One region of the Streptomyces sp. M92 genome, then DNA from elsewhere that is predicted to be linked to it. Evidence: riboswitches for the same ligand, from Rfam matches in the RefSeq annotation. Region 1 holds a riboswitch; each other region holds the start of a gene.
What was found. A riboswitch is a leader RNA that binds a small molecule or an ion and turns the genes downstream of it on or off. The one in region 1 is predicted to bind cyclic di-AMP.

Region 1 (6,861 bases):
CGGCCGCATGGAGCGCAACAGCGGCACGGCGCGGCTGCGCGCGGTGCCGGACGGCGGCACGGAGGTCGAGCTGGAGATGGAGAGGGCGGAGAAGACGTCATGAGCGACCCGATCGAGGCGAACGCAACGGCGGCGGGAGAGGCGGCCGAGCCCGCACAGCCGGCGAACGCGGGCGCGGGGGAGCGTCACGTGCGCGTGGTGCTCGTCGACGACCACCGTATGTTCCGCACCGGCGTCCAGGCCGAGATCGGTCAGACCGCGCAGACCGGTGTGGAGGTCGTCGGTGAGGCCGCCGACGTCGACCAGGCCGTCACCGTCATCACCGCCACCCGGCCCGAAGTGGTGCTGCTCGACGTCCACCTCCCCGGTGGCGGCGGCGTCGAAGTGCTGCGCCGCTGCACCCCCTTGATGAGCGACACGGAGCGGCCCGTCCGCTTCCTCGCCCTCTCCGTCTCGGACGCGGCGGAGGACGTCATCGGCGTGATCCGTGGTGGCGCCCGGGGTTATGTGACCAAGACGATCACCGGCACGGACCTCGTCGACTCCATCTTCCGCGTGCAGGAGGGCGACGCCGTCTTCTCCCCGCGCCTGGCAGGGTTCGTCCTCGACGCGTTCGCGTCGACCGACGCCCCGCCGGTCGACGAGGACCTCGACCGCCTCACCCAGCGCGAGCGCGAGGTACTGCGCCTGATCGCCCGCGGCTACGCGTACAAGGAGATCGCCAAGCAGCTGTACATCTCGGTGAAGACGGTCGAGTCCCATGTCTCGGCGGTGCTGCGCAAGCTCCAGCTGTCCAACCGGCACGAGCTGACGCGGTGGGCGACGGCGCGGCGGCTGGTCTGACCGTCCTCGGCGCTCCGGCCCGGCACGGGCACGCCGCCACCGTCGTCCGGGCGTCACGCCACCCGCGCGGCGCCCGCGAACGGCATCTGGTCCACGGGCGCCACACGCACCGGCGCCGACGGGTTGGGGGCGTGGATCATCTTGCCGTCGCCGACGTAGATGCCGACGTGGCTGATGCCGGAGTAGAAGAAGACCAGGTCGCCGGGGAGCAGTTCCGAGCGGGCGACGCGGCGGCCGGCGTCGATCTGGGCGTAGGTCGTGCGGGGCAGGGAGACGCCCGCGGCGCGGTAGGCGGCCTGGGTGAGACCCGAGCAGTCGAAGGCGTCGGGGCCGGTCGCGCCCCAGACGTAAGGGCTGCCCAGTTTCTGGTAGGCGTAGGCGACGGCCGCCGCCGCACGGGAGTTGGGCGCCTGGGATGGGCCGGAGATGCCGTCCCGGGGGCCGGGCGAGGAGCGGGAGGCACGGTCACCGGTGCCGTCGCCGAGGCGGGCGCGTTCCTCGGCGGTCAACCGGGACAGCAGGCGGCGGGCCGTCGCCAGCTTGCCGGTGATCGTCTCGCGGTGACGTTTCAGCTCCTCCCGGCGTGACTTCAGCGACGCCACCTCGACGCGTGCGGCGCCGCGCAGTTGCTTGATCTCCCGCAGTTCCTTGCGCACCCGGCCCACGGTGGCCTGCTGCCGGCTGCCCGCCCGCTCGGCGAAGGCGGCGCCGTCGAGGTACCGGTCGGGGTCGGCGGAGAGCATGAGTCGCAGCGCCGGGTCGAGGCTTCCGCTCCGGTACTGGGCCGCCGCGACCGTGCCGAGATCCTCGCGCGCGGAGTTCAGCCGGTCCTCCTTGCGGGCCACCTCGTCCCGCAGTTCCTCGAGGCGCTGCTCGGCGGCGTCCGCCTTCTCCTTGGCGCCGTTGTACTTCTCGGTGGCGACCTCCGCCTCCTGGTAGAGCTTGTCCACCTCGGCCTTGACCTGAGCCGGTGTCTGCTCCGGCTCGGCGTGGCCGGTGCCGCCGCCCAGGCCGGTCGCGGTGGCCGCACCGGCCAGGGTGATGGTGGCCGCCGTACGGGCTCTTCCGCCGCCCGTCATGCGCTGTCGCGGCCTGCGGTGCCTTCCCACTGCGCTCCACGTCCTTCCGTACGACTCGGCTGGGCCTGCCCGGGGGAGGACGCTAGGCGTGACGGTAACGGTCCGGTGACGGGTTGTGCGGAACTGGCGGTACCGGTCCGGTGGGCGACCGTATGTGAACGTGGGCCCGTCCCGCGGCCGTCGTCTTCACGCTGGGTGATGACCGATGTGCCGGATCAGGGGCGGGAGGGGCAGGCGAGGTGCTAGGGGACGCATATATGCGCCGGAGCGCGGAGTGCGGCGCCGCGGTCCGGACGGGCCGGTGTCGGAGCGTGTCCGGCCCCCTGATTAGGCTCCGGCCTCATGGACGTACTCATCCACATCTTCGTCGGTCTGCACATCATCGGCATCGCGTCGCTCCTGGGCGGCTTCCTGACCCAGATGAAGGCCATGGGCCAGGGCACGGCCCGTTTCGTTCCCGCGATGCTGCACGGCGCGCTGACGATGCTGGTCACCGGTGTCGTCCTGATCGGCCTCAACCAGGCCGACGACCAGTCCGTCGACAACATCAAGATGGGTGTGAAGCTCGCCCTGCTGATCGTGATCCTCGGACTGGTCTACGTGAAGCGCGACGACGAGAAGGTGGAGAAGCCGCTGTTCGGGCTGGTGGGGCTGCTGACCGTGGCGAACATCTTCATCGCCGTGCTGTGGACCTGACAGCCGCCGGGCCCGCGCCGGCCGACCGCAGCCCGGCCCGGCCCTGGAGGAGTGCCCCCGCCGCGACCGCCAGCCACGCGGCGACCGCGACCCACAGCAGCGCCTGACCCGGGGCGTCCAGCCACGGCACGTCGACGGCGGCGGCGACGGACAGCGTCGCCGCCGCCGTCATGCCGAGCGGGAAGACGGTCGACCAGCGGCGCACGTCGTAGCGGAGCCGCGGCCACGCGATCTCGGCGGCGAGCAGGACGGCGTACCAGGCCAGGTCGAGGACGAGCAGGAAGACGGTCACGTCGTGCAGTACGGCCTGGTCGTCCGCGTTCCACAGGTACATGCCCGTCCCGGCGGCGGCGAGCAGCTTGGCGCCGGCGAGGGCCGAGATGGCGAGCGCGCCGCCCGCCACCCAGTGGTCCCCCGAGCCTCGGGCCACCTGCCGGAGATCGAAGCGGAACAGCGCGATCAGGTAGAGCACGATGCCCAGCCAGAACGGCACCAGGGACGCGTGCGCCAGCCACGGCGTGGTCGTCGCCGCCGCGAGCGTGGCACCGAGCACGGCGAGCCCCTCCGTGGCGACGCAGCCCAGGAACACCGCGCCGGGCATCCGGCGCCCCCAGTGCCGCACGACGAGGAACAGCAGTCCCGGCCACAGCAGTGCCGCCAGCGCCAGCAGCACCGCAGCCATGGGCGTCCAGCCGAGCAGTGAGATACGGGTGCCGAGCACGGTCGTCGCGGCCACGGCGGTGAGCGCGCCCGGTGTCCCCGCCCGCGTCAACCACTGCGCACGCTCGACCAGCAGCAGGTAGACGAAGTTCGCCGCCAGGGTCAACCAGGCGGTGCCGGCCAGGACCAGGGCGAGCCGGGACAGGATCTCGTGGCCGGTGAGGTGCAGGCCGACCGACAGGATGCCGGTCGCCATCACCGCGGCACCGGCCGCCGGCGGACGCTGCGCCCACCAGGCGCGCAGAGGGTGGAGGGCGGCAGGGGAGGTGGGAGCGGCGCCGGATGACATGCAGCCGATGCTAGAGAGCGCGGCGGGTCAGGCCGGGCGCACCACGCTGTGGATCGACCCCTCGCCGTCGTAGTAGATCGACTCCTCGCGCACGTAAGCGCCCGGCTTCGGGGCGTGGATCATCATGCCGTTGCCGATGTAGAGGCCCACGTGGCTGAGGTCGTCGTAGAAGAACACCAGGTCACCGGGTTGCGCCTGGGAGACGGGGACGGTCGTGCCGGCGTCCACCTGGTCGTAGGTGGTGCGCGGCAGGGTCACGCCCGCGGCCTTCCAGGCGGCCTGGGTCAGTCCCGAGCAGTCGTAGGAACCGGGGCCGGTGGCGCCCCAGACGTACGGCTTGCCGATCTGGGCGCGGGCGAAGGCGAGTGCCTTCTCCGCCTTGGTGCCGTGGGAGGCGTCCGGTGCGGAGGGCTCGGTCGCGCCGGTGCCCGAGGAGGTGCCGCCGGAACCACCGGACCCGCTCTCCTGCCGGTCCGCCTGCTCCCGTTCCCGCTGCTGCCGCTCCCGCTCCTCCGCCTGCTGCTTCGCGAGCTCGGCGGCCTTGCGGGCGGCCTCCTCCTGCTTCTTCTTCTCGATCGCCGCGAGCCGGACCTTCTCCTCGGCGGTCAGCTCCGACAGCAGTTCACGGGCGTTGGCGAGCTTCTTCTGGACGGTGGCCTTGGCCGTCTTCAGGTCGTTCTGCGAATCGGTGAGCGTCTGGAGGCTCTCGGTGGCCTCCCGGCGCTTCTTCATCGTCTCGGACTGCTGCGTGACGTAGTCGTCGACCGCGTCCTTCTGGCGGCCGGTGAGCCGGCTCATCAGCTGGTTCTGGTCGAAGTAGTCCTGCGGCGAGTCCGCGAGCAGGAAGGTCGCGGTCTGCGGGACCGCGGCGCCCGTGCGGTACTGGGCGGAGGCGAAGGACCCCAGCTCCTCGCGCGCCTCGTTGAGCTTCTGGGTGCGCTGGGCGACGTCGTTCAGGAGGTTGTTGACGCGCTTGCGCTGCTTGGCGGTCTTCTCCTTGGCCGCGTTGTACTTCTCGGTCGCCGACCCCGCCTGCCGGTAGAGGTCGTCGACCTTCTTCTCGACCTCTTCGAGGCTCGGTCTGTCCTCGTCCGACGGCGTGGCGTCGGCCGTCTGGGACAGCAGGGCCACGGAGGTGAGGGCGGCCGTGGCGAGGGCGGGGGTCCGTATGCCTGCGACGCGCGTACCCGTGGGGCGCGGCCTGCGGTGCGACGCCAAGGAGGCGACTCCTTCCAAAGATCCGCCTACCGGGTTAGCTGTCGGGTTCGGGCGGAGTGGATCCGGAAGGGTTGCCCTACGGCGTGCGCCCCGACGAGGGGGCGTGTGCCGATTCACCCCGAGGTTCTCGGTTGGGTCCCCGGCTCCGGGCGCCGTGCGGGCACGCCGGACTCGGCGGAGGCCGCGCGGCCCGGCGAGGTTCGCCGGAGGGGGCGTGCGGCCTGCCCGCACCGTAGCCAACTCGTGTGGCGGCTGTGAAGGTTGGTGGGTGATATGCCCGATACATTTTCGTGACCTTCGGTGAGAGGGTCACGCATGGTGTGCCGTTCGGTCGCGGCGCGTGTCCGGTGCGGGGATCGCGGCCATTCTCCGGGGCGGGGACCGGTTGTCGGTGGGGCGCCCTAGACTCGGAGAGCGATGAGCAGCCTCTTTGACGACAGCTTCCTGGCGAGCCTCCAGACCCCCCGCGGTCACGAGGAAGAACCTCCGCCGCCGCCCGAGGACGATCACGGACCGGAGCCGGTCCCGCACGATCTGTTCGGCGGGAAGTTCGACGTGCCTCCGGACCGGGACCAGTACTACCGGGACGGCGCCCCCCGCCCCGCCCTGGACCCGGCCGCGCTCCTGGAGGGGCTGAACGAGAACCAGCGCGCCGCCGTCGTCCACTCCGGCTCCCCGCTGCTCATCGTGGCCGGTGCCGGCTCCGGCAAGACGCGCGTGCTCACCCACCGCATCGCCCACCTGCTCGCCGAGCGCGGCGTCCACCCCGGCCAGATCCTCGCGATCACCTTCACCAACAAGGCCGCGGGTGAGATGAAGGAGCGTGTCGAGCAGCTCGTCGGCCCGCGGGCGAACGCGATGTGGGTGATGACCTTCCACAGCGCCTGTGTCCGCATCCTGCGCCGCGAGTCGAAGCGGCTCGGCTTCACGTCGTCCTTCTCGATCTACGACGCCGCCGACTCCAAGCGCCTGATGGCCCTGGTCTGCCGCGACCTCGACCTGGACCCCAAGCGCTTCCCGCCCAAGTCCTTCAGCGCCAAGATCAGCAACCTGAAGAACGAGCTGATCGACGAGGAGGATTTCGCCGCCCAGGCGGCCGACGGTTTCGAGAAGACGCTCGCCCAGGCCTACGCCATGTACCAGTCGCGGCTGCGCGAGGCCAACGCCCTCGACTTCGACGACCTGATCATGACGACGGTCAACCTGCTGCGCGCCTTCCCGGACGTCGCCGAGCACTACCGCCGCCGCTTCCGGCACGTCCTGGTCGACGAGTACCAGGACACCAACCACGCCCAGTACGCCCTGGTGCGCGAGCTGGTCGGCACCCCCGCCGAACACCCCGTCGACGTGCCGCCCGAGGCCGAGGTCCCGCCCGCCGAGCTGTGCGTGGTGGGCGACGCCGACCAGTCGATCTATGCCTTCCGCGGCGCCACCATCCGCAACATCCTCCAGTTCGAGGAGGACTACCCGGACGCGACCACGATCCTCCTGGAGCAGAACTACCGCTCTACCCAGACCATCCTCAGCGCCGCCAACGCGGTCATCGAGCGCAATGAGTCCCGACGCCCGAAGAACCTGTGGACCAACCAGGGCGCCGGCTCGCGGATCACCGGGTACGTCGCCGACACCGAGCACGACGAGGCCCAGTTCGTCGCCGACGAGATAGACCGCCTCACGGACGCGGGTGAGGCCAAGGCCGGAGACGTCGCCGTCTTCTACCGCACCAACGCGCAGTCCCGCGTCTTCGAAGAGGTCTTCATCCGCGTCGGCCTGCCCTACAAGGTCGTCGGCGGTGTCCGCTTCTACGAGCGCAAGGAGGTCCGGGATGTCCTGGCCTACCTGCGGGTGCTGGCCAACCCCGAGGACTCGGTGCCGCTGCGCCGCATCCTCAACGTTCCCAAGCGCGGCATCGGCGACCGCGCCGAGGCGATGATCGACGCCCTCGCCCAGCGCGAGAAGATCAGCTTCGCGCAGGCACTCAGGCGCGTCGACGAGGCGTACGGCATGGCCGCGCGC
Region 2 (6,861 bases), 2.1 Mb from region 1:
TCCACGAAGGAGAAGCTCGTCGCCGCCGCGTTCACGCACGCCGCCCAGGACGATCTCGCGCGCCTGCACAAGCTGCTCGGACGGCGCACGTCGGCGCTGCGCCGGCTGCGGGCGGCCGTGCGGTGGTACGCCCCGACCGGGCAGGCCAAGGGCTGGCGGCTGTGGATCGAGGGCTGGGCGGCGGCGCTGCGCGAACCCGCGTTGCGGGAGGTCACCCGGGACCTGGACCGGCAGTGGAAGGCGGCGCTCTCGGGGGTCATCGCCGAGGGCGTGGCCGCCGGGGAGTTCCGGTGCGCGGATCCCGACGGCGCCGCCCTGCGCCTGACCGCCTTCCTCGACGGACTGGCCGTGCAGCTGACGTCGTACGCGGGAGCGGTGCCCCGGGCCCGGGCCCGCGAGTGGACGGACGAGGCGCTCGCGCGGGAGCTGGGCCTGGCCCGGGAGACGGTGACGGCGTCGGGAGGCCGAGGCCGTTCCGGCGGATCGGGCCGCGGGGACGCGGCGGCTCCCCGTCAGCGCCGGTGAGGCGGAGCCGGAGCGTCCGTGCCGCATGGCCGGGAGTGGCGTCTGCCGGGCCCCACGTCCTCGGTACGGCCGCCGCACAGACCCCGGGTTCCGGCCCCGCCCGTGAAGTCTCGCCGTTTTCCGGCGGGTGCGTCAGGCCACCGACGCGATCCGCATCTTGATGTCGTCCGCCGACAGCGTCCCCTTGGCGCTCACGTGGTCGCCCGAGGACTCGCCGCGCAGCCGGCGTCCGATCCACGGCACCAGGTACTCGCGGGCCCAGTGCACGTCGTCCCTCCGGACGTCCAGGGTGCCGCGGGGCGGCAGCGGCGGCCAGGGCTGGTCCGGGTCGGCGGGGACGGGCAGGCCGAGGACCTGGCCGGCGCGCAGCGCCACCCGCGTGTGGCCCTCCGGCGACAGGTGCAGCCGGTCGGCGTCCCACGCCCTGCGGTCCTGGACCGTGCGCAGCGACCACAGGTCGAGCACGGGGCAGCCGTAGCGGTCGGCGACGGCACGGACGTGTCCGTTGTACGTGGCGATCTTGCCGCGCAGGTGCTTGAGGACGGGCACCCCGCGGGTGTCGAATCCGGTCGTCACCAGGACGGTGCCCGCGACGGCGGTCAGCGCGGCCACCGCCCGCTCGAACCGCTCGGCCACCTCGTCGGGGTCGGTGCCGGGCCGGATGATGTCGTTGCCGCCGGCGCAGAACGAGACCAGGTCCGGCGCGAGTTCGACGGCCCGCGGCACCTGCTCGGCCACGATCTGGTCGAGCAGCCTGCCGCGTACGGCGAGGTTCGTGTACGTGAAGTCGCCCTCGGGGCGCCGGTCCGCGAGCAGTACGGCGAACCGGTCGGCCCAGCCGACGAACGCCCCGTCGGGGCCGGGGTCGCCGACGCCCTCGGTGAAGCTGTCCCCCACCGCCACGTACGACCCGATCACTGTTCTGCTGTCACTCTTCGAATCGTCTGCCACATCGGCCCATCATTCACCTCGGAATGTGACCTACGCGACCGTAGGAAAGGGTTGACGGCCGGTGAGAAACACCACGCCTAAAGTGTTCACCAATTCAGGAATACGTCGGCGGACGGACGGGCCGGAGTGCGGACAGGCCGAAGGCCGGACCCGGGGATCCGGGTCCGGCCTTCGGTGGCGCGGGGCCGCGCCGGAACGGCTGTCAGAGAGAGACGCCGTGCGAGCGCAGGTACGCGATCGGGTCCACGTCCGAGCCGTAGTCCGGGGTGGTGCGGATCTCGAAGTGCAGGTGCGGGCCGGTCACGTTGCCGGTGGCGCCCGACAGGCCGATCTGCTGACCCGCCGTCACGGACTGACCGGCCGAGACGGAGAGGGAGGACAGGTGGGCGTACTGGGCGTAGTGGCCGTCGGCGAGCTGGATGACGACCTGGTTGCCGTAGGCGCCGCCCCAGCCGGCGGAGACGACGGTGCCCGCGCCGACGGCCTTGAGGGAGGTGCCGGTCGGCACGACGAAGTCGGTGCCGGTGTGGTAGCCGCTGGACCACATGCTGCCCGACTGGTGGTACGGGGTGCCGATGGTGCCGCTCGGGACCGGCGAGGTGAAGCCGCTGGTGGTGCCGGCGGACTGGGTGCTCGTGCCGGAGGAGCCGGAGTCCGAGGAGGCCTTCCCGGCGTCCGAGGACTTCTCGGCCTCGGCCGACTCGGTCTTCTCGGCGGACGGCTTCTGCTCGGTCTGGGCGGGCTTCTCGGCAGCGGGCCGCTCGGCCTTGGCGGCCTGTCCGCCGAGCGTGAGCTCCAGGCCCGGGTGGATCAGCGACGGGTCGGACCCGACGGCCTCGCGGTTGTCCGCGTAGAGCTTCTTCCAGCCGCCGTCGACGTCCTGCTCGTCGGCGATCTTCGAGAGGTAGTCACCGCTCTTCACGGTGTACGTGCGCGAGTCGGAGTTCTTCTCGGCGGCGGCCTTCTTCGCCGACGTCGGAACGGACTGCACGGCCTGCTCGGAGACGGACTGAGCGGGGGCGGCCTGGGCGCCGGCGGCACCCATCAGCGGGAGCGCCAGCGCGGCGCCGCCGGTTCCGGCGACGGCGATGGCACGGGTCAGGCGCATGGCCTTGGTACGGCGGTGCTTACCCTTCGCGGGCATGGCGAATTCCTCTCCGGCGCCTGCGAGGTGAGCTGTCGGGTTCGGGCTGGAGATGCCCGGCCGCGCCGAGACGCGGCTTTACCCCAAGCCGTTCCGGGAACCGGAACAGGCGGTGTTACCTGTGGGTCCCCCGCTCCTGCCGTGTACGGGTGGTGGATGAATGCGGGCTCCGGTCGGCGGCAGGATTAGGCGTCCGTCCGGATCGGTGGTGAACGTAAGGGACCAAGACGCACAGGGACAAGCGAGGGGTTCCGTCGACGGGTGTTCCGGTTGATCCATTACCGGGAGCGGCCGTCACACTCCGTCGATTCCCGAGGAGCCGTTTCCCGTGAACGGCCCTGGAAACCAGCTGGATTACGTGAACATGACGGGCAACGCACCGTCACGGATATGACGCTGCTCACGCGTGTCTCCCTCAGCCCCTTTTATTCCGGACCGAGTTGGGATTAAGGCTCTATTTCGGGCAGAAGGCCCAGACGTGGCCCAGTCGGTTCACTTCGCCCCTGCGTCTCCGCACCGTGCCGTATCGTCGAGTGGCACCCGTCGGCGAGTGGCGCAGGCGGGGCGGAGTGGGAGGAGCCCCCGTGACGCAGCAGGTGCCGTCGACCGAACCCGAGCTGGCCGGGGTGCGCAACTTCCGCGACGTGGGCGGGCTGCCGACCGTGGACGGACGGAGGGTGCGGCAGGGGGTGCTGTTCCGCAGCGGCCACCTCGCGCACGCCACCGGGGAGGACGCCGCGTTCCTGTCCTCGCTGGGTCTGCACACGATCTTCGACTTCCGCAACGCCGCCGACCAGAAGCTCGACGGCCCGGACGTCGAGCTTCCGGGCGTGCGCAATGTGAACCTGCCGCTGAGCGACCCGGCCGACGGCGCCGAGTTCTGGAAAATGGTCCGCGACGGCGACCTCGACCAGCTGCGCGAGATCCTCGCGGACGGCAAGGGCGCCCAGCGAATGATCGACTCGTACCGCATGATCATCAAGGAGCGCACGGCGGAGCACTCCCGGGTGCTGCACGCGCTCGCCGAGGACAGCGTCCCCGCCCTGATGCACTGCGCGGCCGGCAAGGACCGCGCGGGCCTGTCGATCGCGGTCACGCTGCTCGCCCTCGGCGTCGAGCGCGACGCCGTCGCCGAGGACTACCTGAAGTCGAACGCCACGCACCGCCGCTACAAGGTGCGCCGCAGCAGCACCGCCGCCTCCGCCTACTCCCCCGAGGTCATGGAGCTGCTCAGCCCCCTCTTCGACGCCCGCGCCGAGTACCTGGCGGCGGCCTTCGAGACCGTCGAGCAGACCTGGGGCGGCGTCGACGCCTACCTGGAGAAGGGCCTGCGGATCACTCCGCAGACCCGGGAGCGGCTGCGCGAGCGGATGCTGGACTGAGGCGGCCACTCACCCGCTGTTGGCACCCACCTCGAAGAGCAGGTAGATGAAGGCCGCCAGCACGTGCCCCACGACGAGGTAGATGAAGAGCCGCACCCAGACCGCGCGCGGCCACTTTTCCTGCATGTTCATGATGTCTCTCCAGGGAAGGGGTGGCCCGGCGTGGTGGCCGGTCCCAGGCACAGCGCCGCCGTCGGGCTCTGGAGCAGCGTGTGGACGAAGAGGAGGTCGACCCCGTCGGCGTCCCGGGCGGCGATGCGGTGCGGGGTCAGCGAGTCGAAGTGCGCGCTGTCGCCCGGGCCGAGCCGGTGCACCGCGTCCCCGAGCCGGAGTCGCAGCCGGCCCCGCAGGACGTGGATCCACTCCTCGCCCGGGTGCACCCGCACGATGTCGCCCTGGGAGCCGTGCGGCACGTGCACGCGCAGGGCCTGCATGCCGCGGCCGGCCCCACCGGCCTGCCAGTACGTCCAGCCGCCGGCGAAGGTCGGTTCCATGGCGTCGGCCCGCACGACCGCCTCCCGGTCCGCGGCCGTCTCGCCGAGCAGCTCCGAGACGGTCGTACCGTAGACACGGGCGAGGGACAGGAGCATCGGCAGCGAGGGCTGGCGCTGCCCGGTCTCCAGCCGGGAGAGGTGCGCGGGCGACAGCCCGGCGGCACGGGCCGCGGCCTCCAGGGTGAGGGCGGCCCGGCGCCGCAGGGCCCGCAGCTGCGGCGCCACGACGGACACCGCATCGGCCGGGGGACCGGACTCGTGGGAGGTCATGCCTCCCATTCAGCCCGAACATTGCCCGGCAGGCAATTTTCTTGCCTGTGAGGCAAAGAGCCTCGGGCGGCGCTTCCGCCGCGGCCCCCTAACGGTTGGCGACCGCCTGCTTGACCAGCGTCTTGCCGAAGTCCCACATCAGGCCGCCGCCGTTGTGCGCGTCCTCCATCACCTCGGTGAAGGCGTCCACGAACCGGTCCGCGTCCGCCATGTCGATGATCAGGGGCGGGATCAGTTTGATCACCTCCAGATGGTCGCCGGACACCTGGGTCAGGATGTGGTGGCGCTGGAGCAACGGCACCACGACCATCTGCGCGAAGAGCCCCTTCCGGGCCGCCTGGAGCATCGTCCAGCGGCTGCGCAGCTTCAGGGACCGGGGCCGGCCGAACTCGATGCCGATCATCAGCCCCCGGCCCCGGACGTCGGCGAGCAGCTCGTAGCGGTCCACCAGCGCCGCGAGCCGGGACTTCAGCCGCTCACCGACCGCGGCGGCGTTCGCGACGATCTCCTCGTTCTCCATCACGGACAGGACCGCGAGCCCGGCGGCCATGGCCTGCGCGTTGGACCCGAAGCTCGCCGAGTGGACCTGGACCCGGTCCATCGAGGAGTACACCTTCTGGAAGATCCAGTCCTTGCCCAGCGTGGCCCCCACGGGCACGTACCCGCCGGACAGCGCCTTGGCCACGCACACCAGGTCCGGCTCGACGCCGTCCTCGTGCTGGAAGGCGTAGAACCTCCCGGTCCGGCCCAGCCCCGTCTGCACCTCGTCGGCGATCAGCAGGGCCTTGTGCCGGTGCAGCAGTTCCTGCGCGGCGCGCAGATAACCGGGCGGTGCCTCGTGCACGCCCTTGCCCTGCACGGGTTCCACGATCAGCGCGGCCACGTCGCCCTTCTTCAGCTCCCGCGCCAGTGCGTCCACGTCCCCGAGCGGGACGGAGGTGTCGGGCAGCAGCGGTGCGAAGCCGTCGCGGAAGCTGTCCTCGCCGTTGACGGAGAGCGAACCGGTGGTCAGTCCGTGGAAGGCGTGCGCGCAGTACAGGATCCTCGGTCTGCCGGTCGCGTACCGGGCGAACTTCAGCGCGGTCTCCACCGCCTCCGTGCCGCTGTTGCCGAAGAAGACGCGGTCCAGGTGGGGACTGTACGACAGCAGCTTCTCGGCCAGCAGTCCGGGCAGCGGCGGGCAGTCGAAGCGGGTCAGGTCGGCGAGCGAGGCGTCGAGGACGTCGTGCAGTGCCTTGCGGACGACGGGGTGGTGGCGGCCCAGGCCCATCACCGCGAACCCGGCGAGCATGTCCAGGTAGTCGTTGCCGTCCGCGTCCCAGAAGTGCGCGCCCTCGGCCCGCTCGTAGACCTTGTCGAAGCCGATGGTGCGCAGCATGCGCGGCTGCTGGTGGTTGAGGTACTTGCCGTGCAGCTCGTACCGTTCGGCTCCGCGCTCGGCCAGGAGCGCGGTGAGGTCGAACTCCTTGGTCATTCAGTTCTCTCCTTGCACTGGCATGGCGGTGGGGCCGTGACCGGTCTGTCCGGCGACGGCCAGGCTCGCGCCGATCCGGCCGGCGATCTCGACCGGGGTGAGACCGATGTCGGCGAGCACCTCGGCGCGCTTGGCGTGCGCGAGGAACTGCTCGGGGATACCGAAGCGGCGCACGGGTACGTCGACCTCGGCGTCCCCGAGCGCCAGCGCCACCGCCGAACCCACCCCGGCGGCCCGGCTGTTGTCCTCGACGACGGCCACCAGGCGGTGCCGGGCGGCCAGGGGCGCGAGCGCCGGGTCGACGGGTTTGACCCAGCGCGGGTCGACGACGGTGCAGCCGATGCCGCGGGCCTCGAGCAGCTCGGCGGCCCGGAGGCACACGGGCGCCATCACCCCGACGGCCACGAGCAGCACCTCGGGGCGGTCGGCGGTGTGCAGGACGTCCAGGCCGCCGATCCGGTCCACGGCCGGTACGGCCGGACCGACGGACTCCTTCGGGAAGCGCACCAGGGTCGGCGCGTCGTCGACGGCGACCGCCTCGCGCAGCTGGGCACGCAGCTGGTCGGCGTCGCGCGGCGCGGCGATGCGCAGCCCCGGGACGACCTGGAGGACCGACATGTC
Region 3 (6,861 bases), 4.7 Mb from region 1:
TGCTCGGCGTAGGCGTCGTCCTGCCAGCGGGCCTTGAGGTCGCGCAGCTCCTCGACCCGCTCCCGGGTCTCCTGCTGCTGCCGCCGGAGGTCGGCGATCTCGGCGCGCTGGGCGACGTACTGCCGTATCGGGTAGGCGAGGGCGACGACGAGCGAGCAGAGCACCATCGCCAGCAGCGCGGCCCGGCCGGTCAGGCGGGAGCGGCGGGCCTGGCGCTTGGTCTGCGAGCGGTAGACCCGGGCCGCGGTCTGTTCCCCGATGATCCGGATCCTGGTCGCGGTGGAGAAACGGTCCCGGTCCTTCACCGCCATGTCTGTCCCCGCCTTCAGTCCACACGTGCGTACGTCCCCGCACACGGTACGGGACCGAGTACGGGGACGTACGTACGACGCTGCCTACAAGGGCGGTGCTCAGCCCTTGAAGCGGGGGAACGCGCTGCGGCCGGCGTACACCGCGGCGTCGTCGAGGATCTCCTCGATGCGCAGCAGCTGGTTGTACTTGGCGACGCGCTCGGAGCGGGCCGGGGCGCCGGTCTTGATCTGGCCGCAGTTGGTGGCGACGGCCAGGTCGGCGATGGTGACGTCCTCGGTCTCGCCGGAGCGGTGGGACATCATGCACTTGAAGCCGTTGCGCTGGGCCAGCTCCACGGCGTCCAGGGTCTCGGTCAGCGAACCGATCTGGTTGACCTTGACGAGGAGGGCGTTGGCGGCGTTCTCGTCGATGCCGCGGGCAAGGCGCTCCGGGTTGGTGACGAACAGGTCGTCGCCGACGAGCTGGACCTTGTCACCGAGCTTGTCGGTGATGGTCTTCCAGCCCTCCCAGTCGTCCTCGAACAGCGGGTCCTCGATGGAGACCAGCGGGTACGCGTCGACCAGCTCGGCGTAGTACTCGGTCATCTCGGCGGCGGAGCGCGTCTTGCCCTCGAAGGTGTAGGCGCCGTCCTTGTAGAACTCGGAGGCGGCCACGTCGAGCGCCAGGGCGATCTGCTCGCCGGGGGTGTAGCCGGCCTCCTTGATCGCCTCGAGGATGAGGTCGAGGGCCTCGCGGTTGGAGCCGAGGTTCGGGGCGAAGCCGCCCTCGTCGCCGAGGCCGGTGGCCAGGCCCTTGCTCTTCAGGACCTTCTTCAGGGTGTGGTAGACCTCGGCGCCCCAGCGCAGGGCCTCGGAGAAGGACTCCGCGCCGATCGGGGCGATCATGAACTCCTGGATGTCCACGTTGGAGTCGGCGTGCGAGCCGCCGTTCAGGATGTTCATCATCGGCACCGGCAGCAGGTGCGCGTTGGGGCCGCCCAGGTAGCGGAAGAGCGGCAGGTCGGACGCCTCGGAGGCGGCGTGGGCGACGGCGAGGGAGACGCCGAGGATGGCGTTGGCGCCCAGCGAGCCCTTGTTGTCGGTGGCGTCCAGGTCGAACATGGCCTGGTCGATCAGGCGCTGCTCGGTGGCGTCGTAGCCGACCAGCTCCGGGCCGATCTGCTCGATCACGGCGAGGACGGCCTTCTCGACGCCCTTGCCCAGGTAACGGCCGGCATCGCCGTCACGGAGTTCGATGGCCTCGAAGGCGCCGGTGGAGGCGCCGGAGGGAACGGCGGCACGACCCGTGCTGCCGTCGTCGAGGCCGACCTCGACCTCGACCGTGGGGTTGCCTCGGGAGTCCAGGATTTCCCGGGCTACGACGACGTCGATGGACGGCACGAGCATCTCCTTCTTCAATGTGACGCTTCGGTGTGACGCGCGGGTCCGAGGACCGCGGCGGCTCTGCGGGACCGAGCCTAACCGGCTCCGGGCGATCGGCCAGCCGATCGCCCACCCGCTGGACAGAACCGAGAGTAAATTGTTTCCGAACGGAACAAAGACGTTTCCGAAAATCCGTTCGGGATCACGGGTGATTCCGGGGCTGGATCCAGGGCTGGATCCAGGGCGCGAAAAACCCGCCCCGGTGCGTACGGGGGAACACGCACCGGGGCGGGAGTCACGGGGGCCGCCGCTTACTTCAGGTGCAGCTGCTGGCCCGGGTAGATCAGGTCGGCGTCGTCGACGATGTCGCCGTTCAGCTCGAACAGCTTCGCCCAGCCGCCCTTCACGTCGTGCTCCTCGGCGATCGAGCTGAGGGTGTCGCCCTTGACGACCTCGTACTCGCCGTCGCCCTTCTCGACCTTCTTGCCGGTCGGGGTGGTGACGGTCTTCTTCTCGGCGGGCTTGTCGGCCTTCGGCTCGGCGGCCGGACGCTCGTCGGAGCGGGAGGCCTTCTGCTCGGTGGAGCGCTCGGCGGTGGAGGCGCTGTCCTGGCTCTGCGAGGAGCCGCTGTCCTGGCTCTCGGAGCCGCCGCCGGTGTACGCGGCGTTCGACAGGCCGGTGCCGCAGACCGGCCAGGCACCCTTGCCCTGACCCGCGAGCACCTTCTCGGCGATCTCGATCTGCTGCGCCTTGGTCGCCTGGTCCGCGGTCGCGGCGTACTGCGTGCCGCCGTAGCCGGCCCAGGTGGAGGCGGAGAACTGCAGACCGCCGTAGTAACCGTTGCCGGTGTTGATGGACCAGTTGCCGCCGGACTCGCACTGCGCGACGGCGTCCCACTCGGACGCGGTGGCGGCGGAGGCGTTGCCGGCCGCCATCAGCGGGGCGGCGACGGCGGCACCGGTGACACCGGCGACGGCGACGATACGGGTGGCCTTGGACGGACGGCGGTGCTTGCCCTTGCCGGAAAACAGCATGGTTGATCCCCTCACCGACGCCTGCGAGGTGAGCTGTCGGGTTCGGGCCGGTTGAGTTGCCCGGCCGGGTCCCTCGCGGAACTCGGCTCCACCCCTAGCCGCTCCGGCTCAACTGCCCGGTGCGGCACTTACCTTGGTTCCCCCGCTCCTGCCTGCGGCGCTCGAAGCGACGACTGTTCCCGTGCGGCCGCTGGCAGGATTCGGCGTTGCGGCAGCCGGGGCCCGCGATGGCGAGCGGTCATGACCGTAGACACGCGCTCCGCGGATTTTCAAAGACGATCACGGCTTCTGAGACCTATCTCTCACGAGATCCAAAACGGACATAAAGTCTCTAACCGTGACGTGAACTCCCCCTACTTTTCGCCCGATTCGCCCGTGACCGTGAGCTTCTGACCGGGCAGGATGTGGTCCGGGTCGGAGCCGACGACGTCCTTGTTGCCGGCGTAGAGCGAACGCCACCCGCCGTCGAGGTCAAGGGAGTCGGCGATGCCCCAGAGACTGTCTCCGGAACGGACCGTGTAGGCGCCGTCCACGGCCTCCCGCGCCTCACCCTCACCGCGCGAGGCGTGCCGGCCCGAAGAGGCGTCCGCACGGCCGTCCGTACGGCCGCTCGCCGCACTCTCGTCGGCACTGTCGCCGCGGTGCCGCCCCGCACCGGACTCGCCACCGTCGGCGGCCGTCGACGCACCGTCACTCTGCCCCACCTTGTCCGTTCCATCGGCCTTGGTGGTTCCTGTGGACGGGCCGCCGGATTCCCGCGGGTCGGCACCCGCCGAGGAATCGGATTCGACGGAAGTGCCCGGCTTGGGCGTTTCGTCCTCACTGGTCGACGAGGGGTCAGAAGTCGGCGCGGGGGACGACGAAGGAGACGCCCCGGCGGCCGGTTCGGACGTCTCGCCCGAACCGGTCGAGCCGGACGGGTTCGTGGAACCGGACGGGTCGGCCGTGCCGGACGGGTCACTCGCCTCCGGGGCGGTGGGCGTCGGCGAGGGATCCGCGGTCCCCGACGAACCGTCACCGGCCGAACCGGTGCCGCCGTCCAGGACCCCCGAATCGTTGCCCAGTCCCGCGAGCAGACCACAGGTCGGCCAGGAGGCGATGCCCTGGTCCGCGTGTATGTTCTCGGCGACTCTGATCTGCTGCGAGCGGCTGGCCTGGTCGGCGCTGCGCGCGTACTCCAGGCCGCCGTACCGCTCCCAGGCCTCCTGGGAGATCTGGAGGCCGCCGTAGTACCCGTTGCCGCTGTTCTGGCTCCAGGCGCCGCCGGTCTCGCACTCGGCGACCCGGTCCCAGTTCGCGCCGTCGGCCGCGTGGGCGCCGGTGGCGCCGAGGAGGGGGATCGCGATGGCGGAGCCGGTCACTCCGGCGGCGACGACCAGGGCGGGAGCCTGGCGGGGGCGACGGTGACGACCGTTCCCGGAGAGCATGCGACGACCTTTCACGAGACAGCGGGGACCGCGCGGCGGTAACGCTCAGGCCACGCTGATCCGTGAACGTATAGGCAGATGATCGCTTGTCACAAGTTCATGCCGCGCAGATCACGTGAAGATCACAAAGTTGAGCGCGTGTCACTTTTACTTCGGGGGCGCACCATGACCCGCCGATGCCGCGACGGGTGTGAAGGACACGGGCAGGGTGCGCAGGCCTCGCATGATGAGACCGCCGCGCCAGCGCAGTTCACCGGGCTCCGCGGCGAGCCGGAGGTCCGGGAGGCGGGTGAGGAGCGTGGCGAGCGCGGTCTGTCCCTCCAGCCGGGCGAGCGGGGCCCCGAGGCAGTAGTGGATGCCGTGTCCGTACCCCAGGTGCTGGCTGTCCCGGCGGGCGAGGTCGAGGGTGTCCGGGTCCGTGAAGCGCTCCGGGTCCCGGTCGGCGGCGGCCAGGACGACGAGGACGGGGTCGCCGGGCGCGATGTCCTGCCCGCCGAGGGTGAGCGGCCGGGTGGCGAAGCGCCAGGTGGCCATCTCCACCGGGCCGTCGTAGCGCAGGAGTTCCTCGACGCCGGTCTCCAGCAGGCCCCGCTCGCCGGCGGCGAGGGACGCCTGCAGGCGGTCCCGCTGCTCGGGGTGGGTGAGCAGGGCGTACGTACCGTTGCCGATCAGGTTGACGGTGGTCTCGAAGCCGGCGAAGAGAAGGATGAAGGCCATCGCCGCGGCCTCGTTCTCGGTGAGGTGCTCGCCGTGGTCGGAGGCGCGGATGAGGCCGGAGATCAGGTCCTCGCCGGGGCCGGGCTCGGGCGGCAGCGCGGCCCGCTTGCGGTGGATGAGGTCGGCCAGATAGCCCCGCATCTTCTTCACCGACCGCGCGACCCCGCCCCGGGGGCCTCCCCCGTGACGGATCATCATGCCCGCCCAGTCCCGGAAGTCGTCCTGGTCCTCGCGGGGGACGCCGAGCAGGTCGCAGATGGCGTAGATGGGCAGCGGGAAGGCGAACTCGTGGATCAGGTCGGCGCTCCCGGTCCGCGCGAACCGGTCGATGAGGTCGTCCGCCAGCTCCTGCACCCGCGGCGCGAACTCCGCGACCCGGCGGGGTGTGAACGCCTTGCTGACCAGCCGGCGCAGCCGGGTGTGGTCCGGCGGGTCGATGTTCAGCAGGTGGGTCATCAGCTCGGCCTTCCGCTCCCCCGGAATGCCGGTCTTGCCCTTGGCGTGCGCGGGCTCGTCGTGGTGGGCCGGGTTCTTGGACAGCCGCGGGTCGGCGAGCGCCTGCCTGGCGTCCGCGTACCGGGTGACCAGCCAGGCCTCCACTCCGCTGGGCAGCCGGGTGCGGTGCACCGGGGCGTGCTCGCGCAGCCAGGCGTAGGCGGGGTAGGGGTCGGCGGCGAACTCCCAGGTGAACAGCTCGGGGGCCGGGGCGGGCGCGGGGCCGGTCATGCCTCCACCTCCCTGATCGCGTCCCGGTAGGCGCGGGCGGCCGCTCTCAGGGCCGCCTCGGGGTCCGTGCCCTCGGACTCGGCGCGGGCGGCGAGGGCGAGCAGTTCGTAGCCGATGCCCTCGCCGGAGGGCAGGGGGACCGGGAGGCCCGCGGTGCGGACCCGGGAGGCGAGCTTGGCGGCGAGGGCCAGGCCGGGCTGGCCGAGGGGGACGCCGTCGGTGACCGAGGCGCGCTGCTTCTCGTCCGCCTTGGTGCGCAGCCAGTGCTCCCTGACCTCCTCGGGGGTGGTCGCCGTGGCGTCGCCGAAGACGTGCGGGTGGCGGTGGACGAGTTTGTCGACGATGGTCGCGGCCACGTCGTCGACGGAGAACGGCGCGTCGAGGTCCTCCTCGGCGATGCGGGCGTGGAAGACGACCTGGAGGAGCACGTCGCCCAGTTCCTCGCGGAGCTCGTCGCGGTCGCCGTCCTCGATCGCCTCGACCAGTTCGTACGCCTCCTCGATCGCGTACTTGGCCAGGCCCTTGTGGGTGCGCTGCGAGGACCACGGGCACTCGACGCGGATGCGGTCCATGACCTGGACGAGGTCGAGCAGGCGGGCGCCGGGGAGGTCGTAGGAGGCCGGGAGCAGTTCCAGATCCGGCATGGAGAGGCGGCCGGAGCCCGCGAGGCGGGCCAGCCCGTCGGTGAGGGCGGGCTCGCCCTCACCGGTGGCGACGACGACCACGGTGTGCCCGCCGGCGCAGGCGGTGACCAGCTCCTCGGCGGCCGGGGCGGCCTCGTCGACCCGTATGCCGGCCTCGCGCAGATACGGCAGCTGCGGGTGGGCACCGTCGGCGCACAGGACGCGGTCGGCGGTGCGCAGGGCCTGCCAGGCGGGCCAGGACAGCAGGCCGGGGGCGACGCGGTGGCTGGTGGTGAGCAGGACGATGCGGCCGGGGTCGGGAGCGGTGCCGGGAGTGGTGTCGGCGCTGGTTGCGTTCACCTTCAGAACGTAACGCACGAGGCCGACCGCCCCCCGAGTTGTCCACAGGGGGCCGGGCCGGCCTTTCCACAGGGGTCGCGGGTGGCGCCCCGCGGGTGTCCGGCGTTCCGGAGGACCGTTACGCCGTCTGCTGGGTCTGTGCCGTCGTGATCTCCCGGACCCACGGGGTCTCGGTGTCGACGCGGCTGCTCTTGTGGACGTCCCAGTCGCCGTAGCGCGGGTTCAGGTCGATGTCGAGCTGGTCGGAGGCCTTCGCCAGGGCCTGCCAGAACTCGGGTCGGCTGGTGTCGGTGCCGAGGCT

Region 2: another riboswitch for cyclic di-AMP. It lies ahead of M6G08_RS21150 (M23 family metallopeptidase); the one in region 1 lies ahead of M6G08_RS12240 (C40 family peptidase).
Region 3: another riboswitch for cyclic di-AMP. It lies ahead of M6G08_RS33955 (LysM peptidoglycan-binding domain-containing protein); the one in region 1 lies ahead of M6G08_RS12240 (C40 family peptidase).

The regions. Positions count from the first base shown of each region.
Region 1 is NZ_CP101137.1:2,660,892-2,667,752, forward strand. It holds gene M6G08_RS12215 (ATP-binding protein) at 1-103, shown strand, start outside; gene M6G08_RS12220 (LuxR C-terminal-related transcriptional regulator) at 100-843, shown strand; gene M6G08_RS12225 (C40 family peptidase) at 897-1,952, opposite strand; gene M6G08_RS12230 (hypothetical protein) at 2,265-2,618, shown strand; gene M6G08_RS12235 (tellurite resistance/C4-dicarboxylate transporter family protein) at 2,596-3,627, opposite strand; gene M6G08_RS12240 (C40 family peptidase) at 3,655-4,845, opposite strand; cyclic di-AMP (ydaO/yuaA leader) riboswitch at 4,853-5,032, opposite strand; gene pcrA (DNA helicase PcrA) at 5,263-6,861, shown strand, end outside.
Region 2 is NZ_CP101137.1:4,721,325-4,728,185, reverse strand. It holds gene M6G08_RS21160 (TetR/AcrR family transcriptional regulator) at 1-525, shown strand, start outside; gene M6G08_RS21155 (SGNH/GDSL hydrolase family protein) at 658-1,443, opposite strand; gene M6G08_RS21150 (M23 family metallopeptidase) at 1,679-2,620, opposite strand; cyclic di-AMP (ydaO/yuaA leader) riboswitch at 2,623-2,782, opposite strand; gene M6G08_RS21145 (tyrosine-protein phosphatase) at 3,205-4,002, shown strand; gene M6G08_RS21140 (DUF6126 family protein) at 4,012-4,134, opposite strand; gene M6G08_RS21135 (helix-turn-helix domain-containing protein) at 4,131-4,766, opposite strand; gene M6G08_RS21130 (aspartate aminotransferase family protein) at 4,855-6,240, opposite strand; gene dxs (1-deoxy-D-xylulose-5-phosphate synthase) at 6,241-6,861, opposite strand, start outside.
Region 3 is NZ_CP101137.1:7,361,142-7,368,002, forward strand. It holds gene M6G08_RS33945 (FtsB family cell division protein) at 1-311, opposite strand, end outside; gene eno (phosphopyruvate hydratase) at 411-1,691, opposite strand; gene M6G08_RS33955 (LysM peptidoglycan-binding domain-containing protein) at 1,985-2,707, opposite strand; cyclic di-AMP (ydaO/yuaA leader) riboswitch at 2,711-2,877, opposite strand; gene M6G08_RS33960 (transglycosylase family protein) at 3,061-4,134, opposite strand; gene M6G08_RS33965 (cytochrome P450 family protein) at 4,282-5,577, opposite strand; gene M6G08_RS33970 (nucleoside triphosphate pyrophosphohydrolase) at 5,574-6,560, opposite strand; gene M6G08_RS33975 (SurA N-terminal domain-containing protein) at 6,679-6,861, opposite strand, start outside.